DNA from 2 places in the Mesorhizobium sp. M0808 genome. Region 2 is predicted to be linked to the other one. Evidence: predicted binding sites of a transcription regulator. Region 2 holds the regulator's gene; the other holds the start of a gene.
The links. The regulator PhoB, encoded in region 2, activates phosphate uptake and scavenging genes when phosphate is short. The targets are predictions, from matches to a motif close to TGTCATNNANCTGTCAT.

Region 1: the regulator PhoB is predicted to act here: its motif matches at 4,511-4,527, upstream of NKI25_RS25610 (RNA degradosome polyphosphate kinase).

The regions. Positions count from the first base shown of each region.
Region 1 is NZ_JAMYOX010000028.1:51,240-60,984, forward strand. It holds partial or broken gene NKI25_RS25580 (HoxN/HupN/NixA family nickel/cobalt transporter) at 145-854, opposite strand; gene NKI25_RS25585 (cation diffusion facilitator family transporter) at 885-1,907, opposite strand; gene NKI25_RS25590 (metal-sensing transcriptional repressor) at 1,904-2,167, opposite strand; gene NKI25_RS25595 (TIGR02117 family protein) at 2,272-2,943, shown strand; gene NKI25_RS25600 (FAD-dependent monooxygenase) at 2,971-4,185, opposite strand; gene NKI25_RS25605 (zinc-finger domain-containing protein) at 4,205-4,450, opposite strand; gene NKI25_RS25610 (RNA degradosome polyphosphate kinase) at 4,600-6,801, shown strand; gene ppx (exopolyphosphatase) at 6,801-8,333, shown strand; gene NKI25_RS25620 (hypothetical protein) at 8,397-9,023, shown strand; gene NKI25_RS25625 (DoxX family protein) at 9,042-9,455, opposite strand; gene NKI25_RS25630 (DoxX family protein) at 9,600-9,745, opposite strand, start outside.
Region 2 is NZ_JAMYOX010000003.1:202,919-212,663, forward strand. It holds gene NKI25_RS06680 (CHASE domain-containing protein) at 1-1,237, opposite strand, end outside; gene NKI25_RS06685 (ATP-binding cassette domain-containing protein) at 1,367-2,161, opposite strand; gene NKI25_RS06690 (sugar ABC transporter permease) at 2,239-3,603, opposite strand; gene xylF (D-xylose ABC transporter substrate-binding protein) at 3,746-4,786, opposite strand; gene NKI25_RS06700 (ROK family protein) at 5,073-6,317, shown strand; gene phoB (phosphate regulon transcriptional regulator PhoB) at 6,327-7,016, opposite strand; gene phoU (phosphate signaling complex protein PhoU) at 7,033-7,740, opposite strand; gene pstB (phosphate ABC transporter ATP-binding protein PstB) at 7,773-8,576, opposite strand; gene pstA (phosphate ABC transporter permease PstA) at 8,573-9,424, opposite strand; gene pstC (phosphate ABC transporter permease subunit PstC) at 9,428-9,745, opposite strand, start outside.

The sequences.
Region 1 (9,745 bases), on a different contig from region 2:
GACAAGACCGGCGGACCGGGCTCTCTGTCTTGCTGGCTTCGCGCGTATTCGACGAGCGCTGACCGTGCGCCCGGCGTCGCCTAGGCTCGTTCCAGCCGGTGCACCGGCCCGGACGCCATGCAGTGGCTGGGGCCAAATTTTCTCTCAAGCTGAGGTGATCTGCCAGACAGCGACGCCGGCAAGGGCGAGACCGGCGGCGCCCTCGATGGCCCGGGAGATGGTTTCGAACAGCCGTGGCTGGCGCGCGAAAAACTGTACAAGCCGTTCCCGAAACACGATCGACAACACGGCGACGCAGGACAGCGTCAGCGCCACGCCGACCATCATGGTGATGGCAAACAGGACGCCCGCTGCCGGAACACCCCTGGACATCGCGAAAGTCATCGCGAAAAGCGTAAGCGTGGGATCAGGCCTGCCATGACGCCGACAGCCTCGCCCTCGTGCCTGTGGTGATGGCTGTGGCTCAAAGCGCGCCAGAGCATCCAGACGCCAATGAGGCCGAGCAGCCCGCGACTGATGTGCTCCAGAAGCGGAGCGCGGCCGACGCTGCCCAATGCTATTGAGACCAGTGGCAGCGAGAGAGCCGCAATCAGAACGGCAATCGTCACATGCGTGAACGATAGCGTGATAGATACGAGCAGACCACGCGAGACCTTCGCATCCGAACCGGCAAGATAAGTCGCCAGGACGGCCTTGCTGTGCCCCGGCGTCAGCGCATGGGCAGCCCCGAACACGACGCCCATCGGCAGGAAGGCCACGAACGCCAGCCAATTGCCTCCGGCCGCAAGCAGCTTGATCTGTTCGCCGAGCGTCAGATAGATCGTGCGCTGAAATTCGACGAGCGTCTGGAACATCGGACGAGACTAGCAGAAAATCGGCGAGCGTCAGTGCATGTGGCCGTGGTCATGCGTGTGCTCGTGAGGATGGTCGTTCTCTCCACGTTCCGTTGAAAACCGCACATTCGCCTCAGCCAGGGCCGGCATATGCTGGGATAGTTCGTCCTTCAGCGCTGCGGCGATCTTGTTCGCCGCCGACAGCGGCAGGGTTCCGTCCGCGGCAATTGCGATGTCGGCGTGCAATCTATGACCGATCCAGCGCGCCTTGGCATCGACAATGCGCGCGCCCGGAACATGCTCGGCGGCATGTCGGATTTCGTCCATCACACCGGGTTCGATTCCATCCAGCATGCGGGTCAGCACCGAGCGGGCCGATTGCCAGACGATACCGAAGATCGCAATCGTGATCAGCAGACCGACGATCGGATCGGCCAAGGAAAAGCCGAACCAAACGCCGATGGCTCCGATGACCACGGCAAGGCTGGTAAGTCCATCTGTGCGGGCGTGGTAGCCGTCGGCAATCAGTGCCGCGCTGTTGATTTCGCGACCGACGCGGATACGGAACACGGCAACCGCCTCGTTGCCGAGGAAGCCGACAATACCCGCCGCAGTCAGCCAGCCCAGGTGTGTCACCACTTGTGGATTGATCAGCCTGTCGATGGCTTGGTAGGCAGCGACTACAGCGCTGAACAGGATGATGAGCACGATGATGATGCCGGCCAGATCCTCGACCCGGCCCAAGCCATAGGTGAAGATCCGCGACGGCTTGCGCCGCGCCAGCACGAACGCAATCCATAGCGGGATCGCCGTGGTCGCATCGCCGATGTTATGGATCGTATCGGCCAGCAATGCCACGCTCCCCGACAACGCAACCACGACCATCTGCAATGCCGCGGTGATGGCCAGGATCACGAACGACCATTTGATTGCCCAGATGCCCCGGTCGGTGGTGGCAATTGTCGCGTCGATGACGCCATGGCTGTGACCGTGCGGACCGTGACCGCCGTGATGATGTGCGGCGTGCGAGCCGAGCCCGAGCCATTCCAGAATGGGGGCTACGATGGAATTCATAGATATTTCGCCAGCTGCTTGAGTTCCGCCAGCGAGTTGCCGCCGGTTTCGACGCTGTCCGTCAGGCAATGCTCGATGTGATCGTTGATCAGCTCGCGCTTGGCGCTGCTGATGGCCCTTTCGACGGCATGAAGCTGCTGCGCCAGGTCAACGCAAGGGCGATGCGCCTCGATCATCGCCAGCACCGCCGCAAGGTGGCCTTGCGCGCGCTTCAGGCGCTTTATGATGGAAGGATGCGAGGCGTGGAGGTGATCTGACATGCTTGAGCGTATCCTCCCGGGGAGGATACGCGTCAAGCTCTAAGTCAGCTGTGCACCTTTCGGAGGGGCTTCACCTTGAGCATGGCTTGTTCTATGCCTTTCCCATGAAGAAGCTTGCCCGTTTTCTTGGCCTGCTGGTCGTTGCAGCAGTCCTTGCGGTGGCGCTGGGCACGCTGCTGCCGCGCCCGCTCTGGCCGGCGGCCGTTGCCGATCCGATCGGCACAAGCCACCGTATCCTGGTGCTGCAAAATCCGATCCACACCGACATCGCCATCCCGGTCGACGACGATGTGCGCCGGCGCTTCCATTTCCTGGTCGATGCCGGCATTCCAGCAGACGTGGCGGAGGTCCGCTACATCGTCTTCGGCTGGGGCGGCCGCGCCTTCTATCTGGAGACGCCGACCTGGTCGGAGCTGAAGGCGGTGCCGGTGATGAAGGCGCTGACGGTCGATGCCTCGGCAATGCATGTCGACATTTCCGTCGACATCGCCGAGCCGCATCGCGACGTCGCCGGCTTCGACATCGGCGAGGAGCGGTTTACGGCGCTGCTCGATTACATTGCGGCAAGCTTCCGGCAGGGGCCGAACGGGGCCATCCCGATCGAGAGTGCGGCCTATTCCCGCTTCGATCGGTTCTTCGAAGCCAATGGTCATTTCAACGCGCTGATCGGCTGCAACACCTGGACGGCGGCGGCATTGCGCACGGCCGGGCTGCGCACCGGCTGGTGGAATCCGCTGCCGGCCTCGCTCGGCCTGTCGATGCGGCTTTACAATTGACAAGGCGACTTAGGACCGCCGAGCGTCCTACGCCCACCAACCATAGAGCCAGTCGAGATCGGCGGCGAGCTTTTCGGGCGAGCGCATCGCCAGGAACAGGTTGCGGGCCATCGCCACCGGCCCGGCCGCATGCCAGGCGAGGCGGTTGATGGCGCCGCGGCGGGCGACCTGGGCGACGCGCGGCCGCCGCGCCTGTTCCCAGGCGGCAAGCGCCCCCTCAAGATCGGCTGTGGAGGCCGCAACGAAGCCGGCAAGCGTCGCCGCGTCCTCGATCGCCATCGCCGCGCCCTGTGCGGCAAACGGCGTCATCGCGTGCGCCGCATCGCCGATCAGCGCGATGCCTTCCGGCGTCGTCCATCGCCGCTGCTCGACGGTGTGGATCGGCCATGCCATCCACGGCGCCGCCTCGCTCGCCAGACGGACCAGCGCCGGCGCGGTACCGCGCATGGCGCTGGCGAGGCTGGCGGGGTTGGCATGCCCCGACCAGCCCTCGGCGATGCGCTCGCCCCCAGTGAAGGCGGCGAGGTTGAAGGCAGTGCCACGACTGACCGGATAGGCGACCATATGGAAGCCGGGATAGAGGAATGCAGTAACGCAATCGGGCGCACCGATCGCTGCAAAGGTTTGTCCGGCGGGGCTGTCGGCGGCCACCGTGGCGCGCCAGGCAAGCTCGCCCGAAAACCGGCTTCTCCGGAAATCGGCTGCGTTGCGGGCAAGCGTTTCTCGCACCCACGACCAGACGCCATCGGCGCCGATCAGCAGACAGCCAGCCTCGACCGTGTCGCCATCAGCCGATGCAGTGACGGTAACACCTTTCGATCCGGCTGCGATGTCGGTCACCCGCGCGCCGGCGAGCAGATCGATACCGGGCTGCTCCGAAACTCGCTGCATCAGCGCTGACTGCAGATCCGCGCGGTGGGCAACGAGATAGGGCGCTCCCCAGCGCGTTTCGGCCGCCTGGCCAAGCGGTACGCGCGCCAGCTTGCGCAGCGTGGCGGCATCCTTGAGCACGACCGCCTCCGGCCGCACCGCCGTCGCCAGCAGCCGATCGAGTACGCCGAGCTGCCGTAGGATGCGCGTCGCGTTGGGCGAAAGCTGGATACCGGCGCCGGCAGCCTCGAGGTGCTGCGCCTGTTCGAACAGTTTTATCCGATAGCCGCGCTCGGCGAAGGCCAGTGCCGCGGTCAGCCCGGCGACGCCCGCCCCGGCGATGACCACCTGCCGGGACTGCGTTTCCTGCATCAGGTTTGTCGCGGAAGAATCAGGCGGCCTGGTCGATATAAAGGCAGCCCGGCGGCTGCGTTTCCAACGCCTTCAGCTTCGGCGAATAGCGATAGAGCGTCGAGCAATACGGGCAGACTTTTTCATTGTCGTCGCCCATGTCGAGAAATACATGGGGGTGGTCGAAAGGCGGATTGGCGCCGGTGCACATGAATTCCTTGACGCCGATGTCGATTGCCGGATAGCCCGCATCGTTCTGGAAATGGGGAATGGAACCGCCTGCCATCGTCGTCTCCTGATCTTGTCGATTGCATCTGGATCATAACCCGTCTCTTTGCAAGATCGATGAAATGAAACTGTCGCAAAAGCCTGTCAGAGGATAAGTTAAGCCGGTTAAGGCTATGGTCGTCGAACGGTGTGGGAAGAGCGGAAACCATGAACGAACTGAAGCCGGTGCAGAACGAATTCATCACCGTCGAGGCGGCGAGCCGCGAAGGCGGCAATCCCGACCGCTTCGTCAACCGCGAGTTTTCCTGGCTGCAATTCAACCGGCGCGTGCTCGAAGAGTCGCTGAACGCCAATCATCCGCTGCTCGAGCGTGTTCGCTTCCTGTCGATATCGGCCGCCAACCTCGACGAGTTCTTCATGGTCCGCGTTGCGGGTCTTGCCGGCCAGGTGCGCGAGGGCATCGTGCTGAAGAGCCCGGACGGACGCACGCCCGAGCAGCAGCTTGAACAATTGCTGCGCGAGGTCGAGCGCCTGCAGGAGGACCAGCAGAAAAGCCTTTCGGCGCTGATGCTGCTGCTCGACAAGGAAGGCATCGAGAGCATCACCCGCGATGCGCTGAGCAAGGACGAGAAGATCTGGCTCGAGGACCATTTCCAGGAGCAGGTATTTCCGGTGCTGACGCCGCTGTCGATCGACCCGGCGCATCCGTTCCCGTTCATTCCCAATCTCGGTTTCTCGATGGCGTTGCAATTGCGCCACCGTAAGAACGGCGAGGAAATGAGCGCGCTTTTGCGCCTGCCGGTGGCGCTGAGGCGCTTCATCCGCTTGCCGGATCGCAAGCGCCATGTCCGCTTCATCCCGCTCGAGGAGGCGGTCGGTCTTTATATCGGCAAGCTGTTCCCGGGCTACGAGGTCAAGGGTTCCGGCACGTTCCGCATCATCCGCGACAGCGATATCGAGGTCGAGGAAGAATCCGAGGATCTGGTGCGCCTGTTCGAGACGGCGCTGAAGCGGCGGCGCCGCGGCTCGGTTATCCGGATCGAATTCGACCGGCTGATGCCGCCCGAACTGCGCGACTTCGTCGCCGGCGAGCTTGGCGTTTCGGCAAGCCGCATCAGCGTGCTCACCGGTCCGCTGGCGCTCAGCCAGATCTCGGAGATCGTCGCCGTCGCCCGCGACGATCTGAAGTTCACGCCCTACAATCCGCGCTTCCCCGAGCGCATCCGCGAGCATGGCGGCGATTGTTTTGCGGCGATCCGCGAGAAGGACATCATCGTCCACCACCCCTACGAATCCTTCGACGTCGTGGTGCAGTTCCTGCGCCAGGCAATGGCCGATCCGGAAGTGGTGGCGATCAAGCAGACGCTCTATCGCACCTCCAACGACAGCCCGATCGTGCGCGCTCTGGTCGACGCCGCCGAGGCCGGCAAGTCGGTGACCGCGCTGGTCGAGCTCAAGGCGCGCTTCGACGAGGAGGCCAACATCCGCTGGGCCCGCGACCTCGAGCGCGCCGGCGTCCAGGTCGTCTTCGGCTTCCTCGAACTGAAGACCCATTCGAAAATGTCGCTGGTCGTGCGCCGTGAGGATGGCAGGCTGCGCAATTACGTGCATCTCGGCACCGGCAACTACCACCCGGTCACCGCGCGCATCTACACCGACCTGTCCTTCTTCACCACGGCCCCGACGATCGCGCGCGATGTCGCCCAGCTGTTCAACTTCATCACCGGCTATGCCGAGCCGGCCGAGCAGATGCGGCTGGCCATATCGCCGTTCACGCTGCGCGACCGCATCCTCAAGCACATTTCGGACGAGATCAGTCACGCGCTGGAGGGCAGGCCCGCCCGCATCTGGATGAAGATGAACGCCTTGGTCGACCCGATCATCATCGATGCCCTCTATGATGCCAGCCGCGCCGGCGTCGAGATCGATCTCGTCGTGCGCGGCATCTGCTGCCTGAGGCCGCAGGTGCCCGGCCTGTCGGAGAACATAAGGGTGAAATCGATCGTCGGCCGTTTCCTCGAACACAGCCGCATCTATTGCTTCGGCAACGGCCACGGCCTGCCCTCGGACGGGGCGATCGTCTACATCTCCTCGGCCGATCTGATGCCGCGCAATCTCGACCGCCGTGTCGAGACCATGGTGCCGATCACCAATCCAACTGTGCACGAACAGGTGCTCGGCCAGATCATGCTCGGCAACATCATGGACAACCAGCAAAGTTTCGACGTATTGGCTGACGGAACCTCCCGGCGCGTCGTGCTGGAGGAGGGCGAGGAACCGTTCAACGCGCAGGAATATTTCATGACGAATCCGAGCCTGTCCGGACGGGGCGATGCGTTGAAGTCGCATGCGCCCAAGCGCATCGCGCAGTTCAAGCGCCGCAAGAAACAGAACGCAGCGACGGGCTGATGATTTCAGCGTCCCAGGGCCGGCTCCAGGACCGCCGACCGCTGTCCATCATCGATATCGGATCGAACTCGATCCGTCTTGTCATCTATGAGGGGCTGGCGCGCTCGCCGACCTTGCTGTTCAATGAAAAGATGCTGGCCGGCCTCGGCCGCGGCATCGTTTCGACCGGAAAGCTCGATCCCGAGGCGGTGACGCGCTCGATGGAAGAGTTCCGCCGTTTCCGCGCGCTCTCCGACCAGGCCGGCGCCGAGCGCATGTATGTGCTGGCGACCGCCGCCGCCCGCGAGGCGGTCAACGGCCCCGACTTCATCCACCGCGCTGAGGATGTGCTCAAAACCGAGATCCAGGTGCTGAGCGGCCGCGAGGAAGCCCATTATTCGGCGCTCGGCGTCATCTCCGGTTTCCATCCGGCCAACGGCATCGCCGGCGATCTTGGCGGCGGCAGCCTCGAGCTGATCGATATTGACGGTGAGACGATCGGTGACGGCATCACGCTGCCGTTGGGCGGCCTGCGCCTGCAGGACATGGCGAAGAACTCGCTGACCCAGGCGGCAAAGATCACGCGCGAGCAACTGGCGCGGGCGAAATTGTTGAAGGGCGGGCAGGGCAGGGCGTTCTACACGGTCGGCGGCACCTGGCGAAACCTCGCCCGGCTGCACATGGAAATGACCAACTACCCGCTCGGCGTCATGCACCATTACGAGATCGGCATCGAAAGCGCCGCGAACTTCCTCCGGCAGGTCGCCAAGGTCGAGATAGATAAGATCAAAGGCATCGAGGGCATCTCCAAGAACCGCCGTTCGCTGCTGCCCTATGGCGCCATCGTGCTGCAGGAGATCATGGCGGCGATGCAGCCGTCGAAGATCATCGTGTCGGCGCTGGGCGTGCGCGAGGGCTTTCTCTACTCGCTGCTCGACGAGGCCGAGCAGAAGGCCGATCCGCTGATCTCGGCGGCGGAAGAGCTTGCCCGCCTGCGCTCGCGCTCGGTCGACCACGCGCATGAGCTTGTCGAGTGGACCGGCAAGGCGTTCGCCGCCTTCGGCATCGACGAGACCAGGGATGAGGCGCGCTACCGCCACGCCGCCTGCCTGCTCGCCGATATCGGCTGGCGTGCCCATCCCGAATATCGCGGCAAGCAATCGCTCAACATCATCGCCCACGCCTCGTTCATCGGCGTCGATCATCCCGGCCGCGCCTTCCTGGCGCTTGTCAGCCTGTTTCGCCACGAGGGCGTGTTCAATGAAGCCGCTCCGGAAATCCGCGGACTGGCGACACCGCGCTATCTCGAGCGCGCCCGCGTGCTGGCCGCGCTGCTGCGCGTCGTCTATTTGCTGACCGCGGCAATGCCGGGCGTCATGCCACGGCTGAAATGGGAAAACCGCGGCAATGGCGTGCTGGCGCTGGTGCTGCCGGCAGCGCTGGCCGATCTTTACGGCGAGCGGCCGGCCGGCCGGCTGGCACAGCTGGCAAGGGTCACCAATCGCCGGCTGGTGCTGGCAGTCGAGGGCGGGCCAAGCGTTTCTGTGAAGTAGTTTCAGGCACGACGCCAATTGCATGTGGCAATTCGCTGCAAGCTCCACGCTTGGGAGAAGATCGTGAAATCCAGTCAAATCCTGCCGCTGCTGCTTTCCGTCCTGTCATTGTTGATTGTCGACGCGGCCAGAGCTCAGACGGTTTCCAAGGTTTCCGTTGCTGCAAAAGGCGCGTTTGAGTTTGAGAAGAGTTATCCAAAAGGCGCAGACGGCAAAACACCATTCAATCTGCTCAAAGGTCTTTTAAAACCTAAAAGTGGGCAAAAGATAAATTACTTTGTATTTAGAATAAGCGACGAAATGATCAAATTTCAAAGATCGATTTCGATGAACACGTTTTTTGCGGACGTTAATCTCTGTCCTGGCGCTGTCGATCGAACTCTGTCCGTTCATCAGCCCCTCGGCAACTTTCTTGACCCTGTCGTGGGCCGAACCGACCTGTTGCCATACCTGAAGAGGGCAAGCCTGATCCAATTGCGTAACTACCTGTATGTCGCGATTGACAGCAATCTTCGGAGCTACTCCCCCAAGGGCGCAGATCAATATGGATATGAATGGCTGCCGATCGCGGTGGAAAGCAGACAGGTTTGCCTGACCATCAGCGTCGGTCAAATGGGGCATGGCGCCTTTCTCTCTCAGCCCATAAACATAACCAGGCTTGCGGAGTTCGTCTTTCTCGACAGCAAATGAGCCGAGCCGGGCGGCAGCTTAGCCCGTCCCTGCAGCCATCCGGCCGTCGGCCGACCATGCACCCGCGCCAGCCATCGCCAGCGCCAGAAAACCGCCTGATATGGCGATGTCCTTCATCAGCATCTGTGAATGCATGAAGGTCAGCGTCGGATCGTCGCCACCCTGGCCATAGTGGCCGATGAAGCCCGCCGCGATGCAGAACGCGGCAAGCAGGAGCGCCACGATCGGCGTCTTGAGGCCGACGAGGATGAGCAGTCCGGCGATCAGCTCGAACAGGCTCGTCGCCCAGGCTACGAGCGTTGGCAGCGGCAGGCCGAGGCCGGCAAAATAGCCTGATGTGCCGGCAATGTCGGTAAGCGCGTGGAAGCCGGACGGAACGAACAGCGCGGCGAGCAGCAATCGGGAAAGCAGAAGCAGCGCATTGCGGGGCATCTTCACCTCCGTTGTCGACGGCCGCTTGGCCTGGCGCCCGATCTTAGCAGGTTTTCCGTCAGCGGACCGAAGGGCACAAACCGACAACGAAAAAGGGGCGCGGAAAATTCCGCACCCCTTTTGTCCAAGCAATGCTGGACTGCTTCAGCCGCGCTTGGCGTCGATCGAATAGGCGCCTGGGCCCGAGGAGGCCAGCACGAGGAAGCCGCCGGCAATCGCAACGTTCTTCAGGAAATTGATCATCTGCATCTGATCGGCCCAGCCGGTGTGGGCGACCAATGCGGTGGCAA
Region 2 (9,745 bases):
GCAGGTCGCCGAGATCGGCTTTCTGCCAGCGTGAGCGCGTCAGCATGTCCTGGGAAGCCGCCATCGCCTGCAGCCGGGCCGAGAAAGAAGCCGAGAATTCCTGGACGTCGGTCGTGTGCGATGCTGTCTGGCGCGCGATTGCCAGCACCCGCGTGATCGAGTTCTTGATGCGATGCTTCATCTCCTGCAGCATCAGGTCTTTTTCCAGCAGGCTCTTTTCGGTCGTTTCGTGAAGCAGCGAGACCGCCTCATAGGCCCGCTCCTGATAGCGGGCCACCAGCGCGATGGCGCCCGCAAGCAGCAGTCCGAACAATCCGAGCATCACCGGGATGGCGCGCGAGGAAGGTTGCGAGAAAGCACTTGTCGGCCTGAACAGGACGACCCACGGCCGGCCGGCGACGGTGATCTTGCGGGTGACCAGCAGCCTGTCGCCGAGGCTCGAAACAGGCGGCGTTTCCGATTGGAACAGCAGGTTGTCGCTGTCCACCGTGCCGTCATAGATCTCGGTGTTGACCGGCAGCAATGGTGCCCGGCTGAGCGCAGCCTGGAACAGATCACGGGCGCGGAAGGCCGCATAAAGGAAGCCGGCAGTCGAGGATCTCGTCGCGTTCACGGCGTCCGGCGCGGTTTCGACATTGAGCCGGACGAAGACGAGGAACCCGGTAAAGGTCTGCGCGGCACCCGTATCCTTGCCGAACTGCACGAGCCCGCTGGCGTGCTGCTGGTCGTCGGTCATCGCCTTTTCGATCGCCTCGCGCCGCGCCGGCCCGGTGAACATGTCGTAGCCGATGCTGGATTTGTTGGACGGATCCAGCGGTTCGAACAGCACGATGGGCGTACGCCACGGTAAGTTCGTGTCGGGATAGATCGGATGGCTTGCGCCGTGATCGTGCAGGATGTCGCGCTCGACCGCCGCCTCGTTGCCAGTTTTCGCCAGGCGAAGGAAACCGATGCCGCGCAGGCCGGCGAAATTATTCTCGATGTCGAGCGCGTTGAAGAAGGCCTTGAACTCGCCCTGCGAGATACCGCCATTGCGTGCGTCGAACAGCGCCCGGGTCGAACGCAGCAGCGACAGGTCCAGGTCGATGCGGCTTTCGATCCGGTTAAGCGCGTCGTCTGCCGTCGCCTCGAATTTAATGCGGGCCGCCTCCTGGGTGGCAAAATAGGCAAAACCCGCCATCGTCAGGCTGATCAGCGCGACGGCGATAAAAGCGACGGTCGGAAAAAGCTTCTTCAATTGCTGATACGTCCCGTGGACGGTTCGGCATCTTTATGGGCAAGTCCTGACGCCAACACAATGGCGAGGCCAATGCATGGTGACGGCTGGCACATTTTGGCGGCTTGTGATTAGCCGGCTAATTCTCGTTCATGCGGCGATCTTCAGCGCGCCCGGCCCCGGAATGGCGCCGGGTGGGCACTTGCCGAGGATGATCATGCCGAGCACCTCGTCCTGGGTGACGTCGGTTGTGCGCGTCGTTCCGACAACCCGACCGTTCTTCATGACGCAGACACGGTCGGCAAGCTCGAACACGTCGTGAATATCATGGCTGATCAGGAAGATGCCGATGCCGTCGGACTTGAGCTGCCTGACCAGTTCGCCGACCTGCGCCGTCTCTTGCGGCCCGAGTGCCGCCGTCGGCTCGTCCATGATCAGGATGCGAGCATTGAACAGGATGGCGCGGGCGATCGCCACCGACTGCCGCTGGCCGCCCGAAAGCTTTACCACCGGCTCCTTGAAGCGTTGGAAACGCGGATTGAGCCTGCCCATCACCTTGCGCGCCTCGGCCTCCATGGCGACGTCGTCGAGCGTACCCCAGCCGGTCATCAGCTCGCGGCCGAGAAACAGGTTGGCGGCCGCATCGACATTGTCGGCCAGCGCCAGCGTCTGGTAGATCGTCTCGATGCCGTACTTCTTGGCGTCGCGGGGATTGGAGATCGAAGCTTCCTCGCCGTTGACGAAAATCTGGCCCGCATCGCGCTTGTAGGCGCCGGACAGGATTTTTATCAACGTCGATTTGCCGGCACCGTTGTGACCGAGCAAAGCCATCACCTCGCCCGGGAAAAGGTCGACAGAGGCATCGTCGACGGCGCGAATGCCGCCGAAAGCGATGGAGATGTTGCGCATGTCGATCAGCGGCGTGGGAGCGGTTTTGTCTGCCATGCTCGTCCTTCCTCCCTATAGATCCTGCTTGAGCATCAAGTTGTACGAAAACCGGTTTCCACCTTGCGGGATCATGCTCAGACCCGTTTGCGATAGACGGTATCGAGCCACACCGCGACCACCAGCACGGCTCCGACAACGATGCTCTGCAGCGGCGAATCGATGCCGAGCAGCACCATACCGGACTGCAGCGACTGCATCAAAAGCGCGCCGAGCATGGCGCCGAGCACTGTGCCGGAGCCGCCGGCGAGCGACGTGCCGCCGATCACCGCCGCCGCGATGACCAGGAGCTCGTCCAGCGTGCCCAGCGCATTGGTCGACGAGTTCTGCCTGGCTGACGAGATCGCTGCGGCGATCGTCGCCAGCACGCCCATGATCATGAACACCTTCATGGTCACCCAGCGCGTGTTGATACCGGCAAGGTTGGCTGCTTCCGGATTGCCGCCGATGGCGAAGACATAGCGGCCGAAACGGGTACGCTTGGCGATGAAGGTCATGATCAGCCCTACGGCTACAGCCATCAGCACGGGTATGGCGATGCCATGGGCGATGAACAGCCCGCCTTCGGGAACGGTTATATTGTTGGCCGCCGCATATCTGTTCACGATGCCGACCGGCCAAGGATAGGAATTGGCAAGCCATATGGCGCCCATGATGACAAGGCAAGTGACGGCCCCGAGGAACGTCTCGGCCCAGATCGGGCGTAACGGGAAGCGGAACCGCTTGCGCTGCACCCGCCCGTTGAGCAGCATGAACACAACCGCCAGGCACGCGACAATTCCGACGATCCAGCTCCATCGCGCACCGATCGAACCCGTCGGTCCGCCGCCCATCAGCTGGAAAGTGGCATCCAGCGGCGCAATCGTCTGCCCACTGGCGACCCACCATGCGGCACCCCGCCAGACCAGAAGGCCGCCCAGCGTCACGATGAAGGCCGGCACCTCGAGATAAGCGATGATGTATCCCTGGAACGCTCCGATCAGAAGGCCAAGCGCGAGGCCGATGGCCAGCGCCAGGATCCAGATCCAGGGGTTGCCTAATTGCAGACCGACCATTCGCACCAGGAAATGCACCTGCGCAAAACCCATGACCACGCCGATCAGGCCTTCGGCGGAGCCGACCGACAGGTCGATATTGCGCATGACGATAACCAGCACCATTCCGGCGGCCATTATGGCCACGGCCGAAGTCTGCACCGACAGGTTCCAGAGATTGCGTGGCGTCAGGAAGGTCCGGCTGTCGAAGTCGAACGGATTGACGCCGAGCCGTACGCTAGAAATGACATGCAGGCCGACCCAGATGACCAGCAGCGCGCCGACCATGCCGAGCATGCGCGTGTCGAGTTCGGTTGCCTTGAGAAATCGGGCAACAATGCCGAGTTCGGATTCCCGTGCCCGGTCTGTCGTGCTGTCGACCGGCGTGTTGGACGTCGTGTCGGTCATGATGTTTCTCCCGCCGGGTTGCCGTCTGCCGCGGATGCCGGAAGCAGCCTAGAAGTTATCCGCCGGAAGCGGAAAAACAACTCTTGTTGGAAAAACGCCGCGGCGAGCGGCCGCGGCGTTCGGACTTTTCGGAAACGTCGGCTCAGTTGCAGACTGCAACAGCGCCAGCCGTCACCCCGGCGCAGACCTCTTCTTTCTTGATCCAGCCGGCGTCGATGACGACGTTGAGGTTGTCCTTGGTGATGGCGACCGGGGTCAGGAACAGCGACTTGACGGTATTGCCGCCGGGCGTGGTGAAATCCTTCACGCCGGCAATGTCGGTCATCTGCTTGCCGTCGGCCAGTTGCGAGGCGATCTCGGCGGCATTCTTGCCGAGCTCGCGCGCATCCTTCCACACCGACACGGTCTGTGTGCCGAGCGCGATGCGGTTCAGCGCGGCGTGGTCGCCGTCCTGGCCCGAAACCGGAACCGATCCGGCCAGCCCTTGCGCCGTCAGCGCGGCGACGACGCCGCCGGCAGTGCCGTCATTAGCGGCGACCACGGCATCGACCTTGTTGTCGTTGGCGGTCAGGAACTGTTCCATGTTCTTCTGAGCGTTGGCCGGCAGCCAGCCGTCCGTATAGGCCTCGCCGACATTCTTGATCTTGCCGCCGTCAATGGCCTCCTTCAGCACCTCCATCGAACCGGCAAACAGGAAATCGGCATTCGGATCGGAACCCGAACCCTTGATGAAGACGTAGTTGCCTTCCGGCTTCACCTTGAAGACTTCGCGGGCCTGCATGCGGCCGACTTCCTTGTTGTCGAAGGTCAGATAGAACACGTCCTTGTTCTCGATCAGCCGGTCATAGCCGACGACCGGGATGCCTTCGTCCAGTGCCTTCTGCACGGCCGGCCCGATGGCCGAGGCGTCCTGCGCCAGGATGATCAGTGCGCTGGCGCCCTGCGAGATCAGGCTCTCGACGTCGGTGAGCTGCTTGCCGGGGTTGGACTGTGCGTCGGCGGAAATATACTTGTCGCCTGCGGCCTCAATGGCCGCCTTCATTGCGGCCTCGTCGGTCTTCCAGCGCTCTTCCTGGAAGTTCGACCAGGAAACGCCGATGACCTTGTCTTTAGCCTGCGCCACCGACGCCAGCGCCAGCGTCATGGCGACACCCGCCAGAATGGCGGTCGTGAATTTCTTCATCATATCCTCCCTGCGCCGCGTACGGCGTGACCAATTGGCTCAAAGACCAGCTTAGAAGCTCTAATTTTTTCGAGCCTCGAAAAAATACTGGCCCGATCTCCGGCTGCTGTCAACATCGATTCTGATGGATTTTAATGACTCTGCGAGTTTTTTCGAGCGTCGGAATAAACGATGACAGCGCAACCTGCATCTGACACTATTTGCCTGCGTCCGACACTATTTGTCGGACATTACCGACGGCTTCCGGTTCATGAGCGGCCGCGGCAACCGGGAGGAAAGCAAAACAATGTCGGTCGGAATCCGCCATGACGATTTGCGCCGGCGCAACCGGGCGATGGTGATCTCGGCGGTGCGCCGGGCCGGCCAGCCATCGCGTACTGAGATCGCAGCTACTACCGGCCTCAGTCATTCGACCATATCGGCGATCTCTTCCGACCTGATACGGGAAGGCATCCTCGCCGAGAGCAAGGCAAGTGAGCCCGTTTCGTTGAAACGCGGTCGTCCGCAGGTCGGCCTCGCCCTCAACCCGGAAGCGGCGGCGGTGCTGACCGTGGTGTTGTCGCTGAATTTCCTGTCGGCCGCCATTATCGACTATACGGGACAGGTGGTCGCCGAGGAACAGCGCCGGCTGGACACGCTGACCATGCCGCGCGACGAGCTGATCCGTGAATGCATGGCCATCGTCCGGCGCCGGCTGCAGGATCCAGACCTTGACGTCCGCAGTGTCGCCCGCATCGCCCTGGCGATTCAGGGCATTACCGACTCCCCTGCACGCGCCATGCTGTGGTCGCCGATCACGCCGCAGACCGACATCGCCTTTGCCGACATGCTGGAGGACGAATTCGGCATCCCGGCAACGGTGGAGAACGACTGCAACATGATGGCGGTGGCTTTGCGCTGGCGCAATCCGGATCGCTATCGCGACGACTTCATCGCCATCCTGCTTTCGCATGGCATCGGCATGGGGCTGGTGCTGAAGGGCGAACTGTTCACCGGGACGCATTCCTCGGGTGGCGAATTTGGCCACATGATCCATCGTCCGGGCGGCGCGCTCTGCCGTTGCGGGCGGCGCGGCTGCATCGAGGCCTATGCCGGCAACTACGCCATCTGGCGCAACGCCAGGCAGATGAGCGAAGAAAGCGAACCGATCGCCGACGTCAGCGACGCCGACATGCGAGCACTGGCGGCCCGGGCGCGCGAGAAAGATGGGCCGGAACGCGAGGCCTACCGCAAGGCCGGCGAAGCGCTGGGTTTCGGTCTCGGCTCGCTGTTCGCGCTGATCGATCCGGCACCGGTCGCGATGGTCGGCGCCAGTGCCGCCGCCTTCGATCTGATCGAGCCGGCCTTGCGGAAGGCAATCGCCCAGACCGCCGGCGGCCAGCATTCGGGCTCGATCTCCTTCGATACAGAGCCGAACGAATTGCCGCTGATCCGCGAAGGCTGCGCGATGCGGGCGCTAAGCTTCGTCGACCAGGAGATTTTCGCGCCGGGCGCGCAAATGAGGCCCAGCGTCAGAAAGAACGTAGCCTGACCAGGCGGGTCAATCTTCCCTGATCGCATAGCCGGCACCGCGGATGGTGCGGATGACATCCGGCATCCGGCCGTTGTTGACGGCTTTGCGCAGCCGCCCGACATGCACGTCGACGGTGCGTTCGTCGATGTAGATTGTCTCGCCCCAGACATTATCGAGTAACTGGCTGCGCGAGAAGACACGGCCCGGATGCCGCATCATGAACTCGAGCAGCCGGAATTCGGTCGGCCCGAGCCTGATTTCGCTCTTCTTGCGATAGACCCTGTGCGATTCGCGATCGAGCACGATGTCGCCGACCTTCAGCACGCTGGACAGCACTTCCGGCTTGGCGCGCCGCAGCAGCGCCTTGACCCTGGCCATGAATTCCGGTGTCGAAAACGGTTTGACCAGATAGTCGTCGGCGCCGGTCGAAAGCCCGCGCACCCGGTCGCTCTCCTCGCCGCGCGCGGTCAGCATGATGATCGGCAGCCGCTCGGTTTCGGGGCGCACCCGCAACCGACGACAGAGCTCGATGCCGGAAACCGCTGGTATCATCCAGTCGAGCACCAAAAGGTCGGGCACATTCTCCTGCAAACGGATCTCGGCTTCGTCGCCGCGTGTCACCACCTCGACCTGGTAGCCTTCGGATTCGAGATTGTAGCGGAGCAGCACACCCAATGGCTCCTCGTCCTCCACCACCATTATGCGTGGTGCGATCATCGGCTGGGCACCCCCATCATGTCACCGGTGCGGACATTGTCGTTTCGTCCTGCTTCGGACGATTGACCGGCAATTGCTCGCCGGTCAGCACATAATACGCATTTTCGGCGATGTTGGTGACATGGTCGCCGATCCGCTCCAGATTCTTGGCGCAGAACAGCAGGTGCGTGCAAGCGGTGATGTTGCGCGGATCTTCCATCATGTAGGTCAACAGCTCGCGGAACACGGACGTGTATTTGACGTCGATGCGCTCGTCGGCGGCACGCAGCTTGGCCAACGCGGCCGCATCGCCTGCAGCATATTCCTCGATGACACCCTGCACCTGGATGAGAACCAGCTGCGCCATCGCGTCGATGGAATGCGACAGGTCCCGCGGCGTGGCGCTGAGGCCGACCGCACTCACGCGCTTGGCGATATTCTTGGCAAGGTCGCCGATGCGTTCGAGGTCGCCCGCCATGCGGATCGCTCCGACCACATGGCGAAGATCGTGGGCCATCGGCTGGCGTTTGGCGATCAGGGTGATGGCGCGGTCGTCCAGTTCGCGTTGACGCGCATCCATGATGGCGTCGTCGGAAACGACGCGTTGCGCCAGCACGTTGTCGGAATTCAACAGGGCCTTGGTCGCCCCGCCGACCATCGAACCGGCGAGGTCGGCCATGTCGCGGATCAGCTTGCTGATCTGCTCGAGATCCTCGTCGAAAGAAGCGACTGTGTGTTCGCCCATGGTCCTGTCCTCATATGCATGATCGGAACGGCTCAGCCGAAGCGGCCAGTGATGTAGTCCTGCGTGCGCTTCTCGCGGGGCGACGTGAAGATCTTCTCGGTCCGGTCGAACTCGACCAGTTCACCCAGATACATGAAGGCGGTCTGGCGCGACACGCGAGCCGCCTGCTGCATGTTGTGGGTGACGATGACGATCGTATAGTCGGCTTGCAATTCGTCGATCAGTTCCTCGATCTTGGCAGTCGACAGCGGGTCGAGGGCCGAAGCCGGTTCGTCGAGCAGAATGACTTCCGGCTTCACGGCCACGGTGCGGGCGATACAGAGCCGCTGCTGCTGGCCGCCGGACAGGCTCAAGCCGCTGGCGTTGAGCTTGTCCTTGACCTCGCTCCACAGCGCGGCGCGCTTCAACGCCTGTTCGACGCGGCCGTCCATCTCGGACTTGCCGAGGTTCTCGTAGAGCCTGGCGCCGAAGGCGATGTTCTCGTAGATCGACATCGGGAACGGCGTCGGCTTCTGGAACACCATGCCGATCTTGGTCCTGAGGAGGTTGAGATCCTGCGACCGGTCGAGAATGTTCTTGCCGTCGAGCAGCACCTGGCCCTCGGCCGTCTGTTTTGGGTAGAGCTCATAGATGCGGTTGAACACACGCAGCAGCGTCGATTTCCCGCACCCCGAAGGGCCGATGAAGGCCGTGACACTGCGCTCAGGCAGTGACAGGCTGATGTCCTTCAGCGCCTTGCTCTGGCCGTAGTAGAAGTTGAGATTCTTGACCTCGATCTTCGTCTTCTCGACGACCGTTTCGGCCATCGTCATGTCTGGGGACAACATCTGTGTCATCTGTCCTCTCTGCGTCCGGTAAGGCTGCGGGCGAGGATGCTCAAGCCCAGAACCGTCAGGGTGATTATGAGTGCGCCGGTCCACGCCAGTTGCTGCCATTCCTCGTAAGGGCTGAGAGCGAACTGGAAGATGGTCACCGGCAGGCTGGCCATCGGCGCGTTGATATTGCTGCTCCAGAACTGGTTGTTGAGCGCGGTGAAGAGCAGCGGCGCCGTCTCGCCGGAAATGCGTGCTATCGCCAGCAATATGCCGGTGACGATGCCGGACAATGCGGCGCGGTAGGCGACCGAACGGATCACCACCCAGCGTGGCGCGCCGATCGCGGCACCGGCTTCACGCAACGCGTTCGGCACCAGGTTGAGCATGTCTTCAGTGGTGCGCACGACCACCGGAATGACCAGGATGGCAAGCGCAACGGCGCCGGCAATGGCCGAGAAATGTCCCATTGGCCGCACCATCAGCTCATAGACAAACAAGCCGATGATGATCGACGGCGCCGACAACAGGATGTCGTTGATGAAGCGGACGACGGTGGTGATGCGCGAAAAGCGTCCATACTCGGCCATGTAGGTTCCCGCCAGCACGCCGATCGGCGTGCCGACGACAACGGCGATGATCGTCATCAGCAGGCTGCCCGCGATGGCATTGAGCAGGCCGCCGGCCTCGCCCGGTGGTGGCGTCATCTCGGTGAAGACCGCGAGCGAAAGCCCGGCTGTGCCCTTATAGACCAGTGCGCCGAGAATGAGCGCCAGCCAGGCAAGCCCGATGCCGGCGGCGACGACGCAAAGCGCCATCATCACCGAATTCCTGGCTTTGCGGCGGCTGTGGAGCGATGAGGATGTCGACATCGGTCAGGCTCCCGTACGGGCGTCGATCCGCATCAACATATAGCGGGCGGCGGCAAGGATCAGGAAGGTGATAACGAAGAGGATCAGGCCGAGCGAAACCAGCGAGGAGGTGTAGAGGTCGCCGTCGGCCTCGGTGAATTCATTGGCGATGGTCGCCGAGATCGTCGTGCCCGGCGCGAACAGGGAGGCACTGATGCGGTGGGCGTTGCCGATGACGAAGGTCACCGCCATGGTCTCGCCGAGCGCCCGGCCCAGGCCAAGCATGACGCCGCCCATGATGCCGATGCGGGTATAGGGAATGACCACGCGCCGGGTCACTTC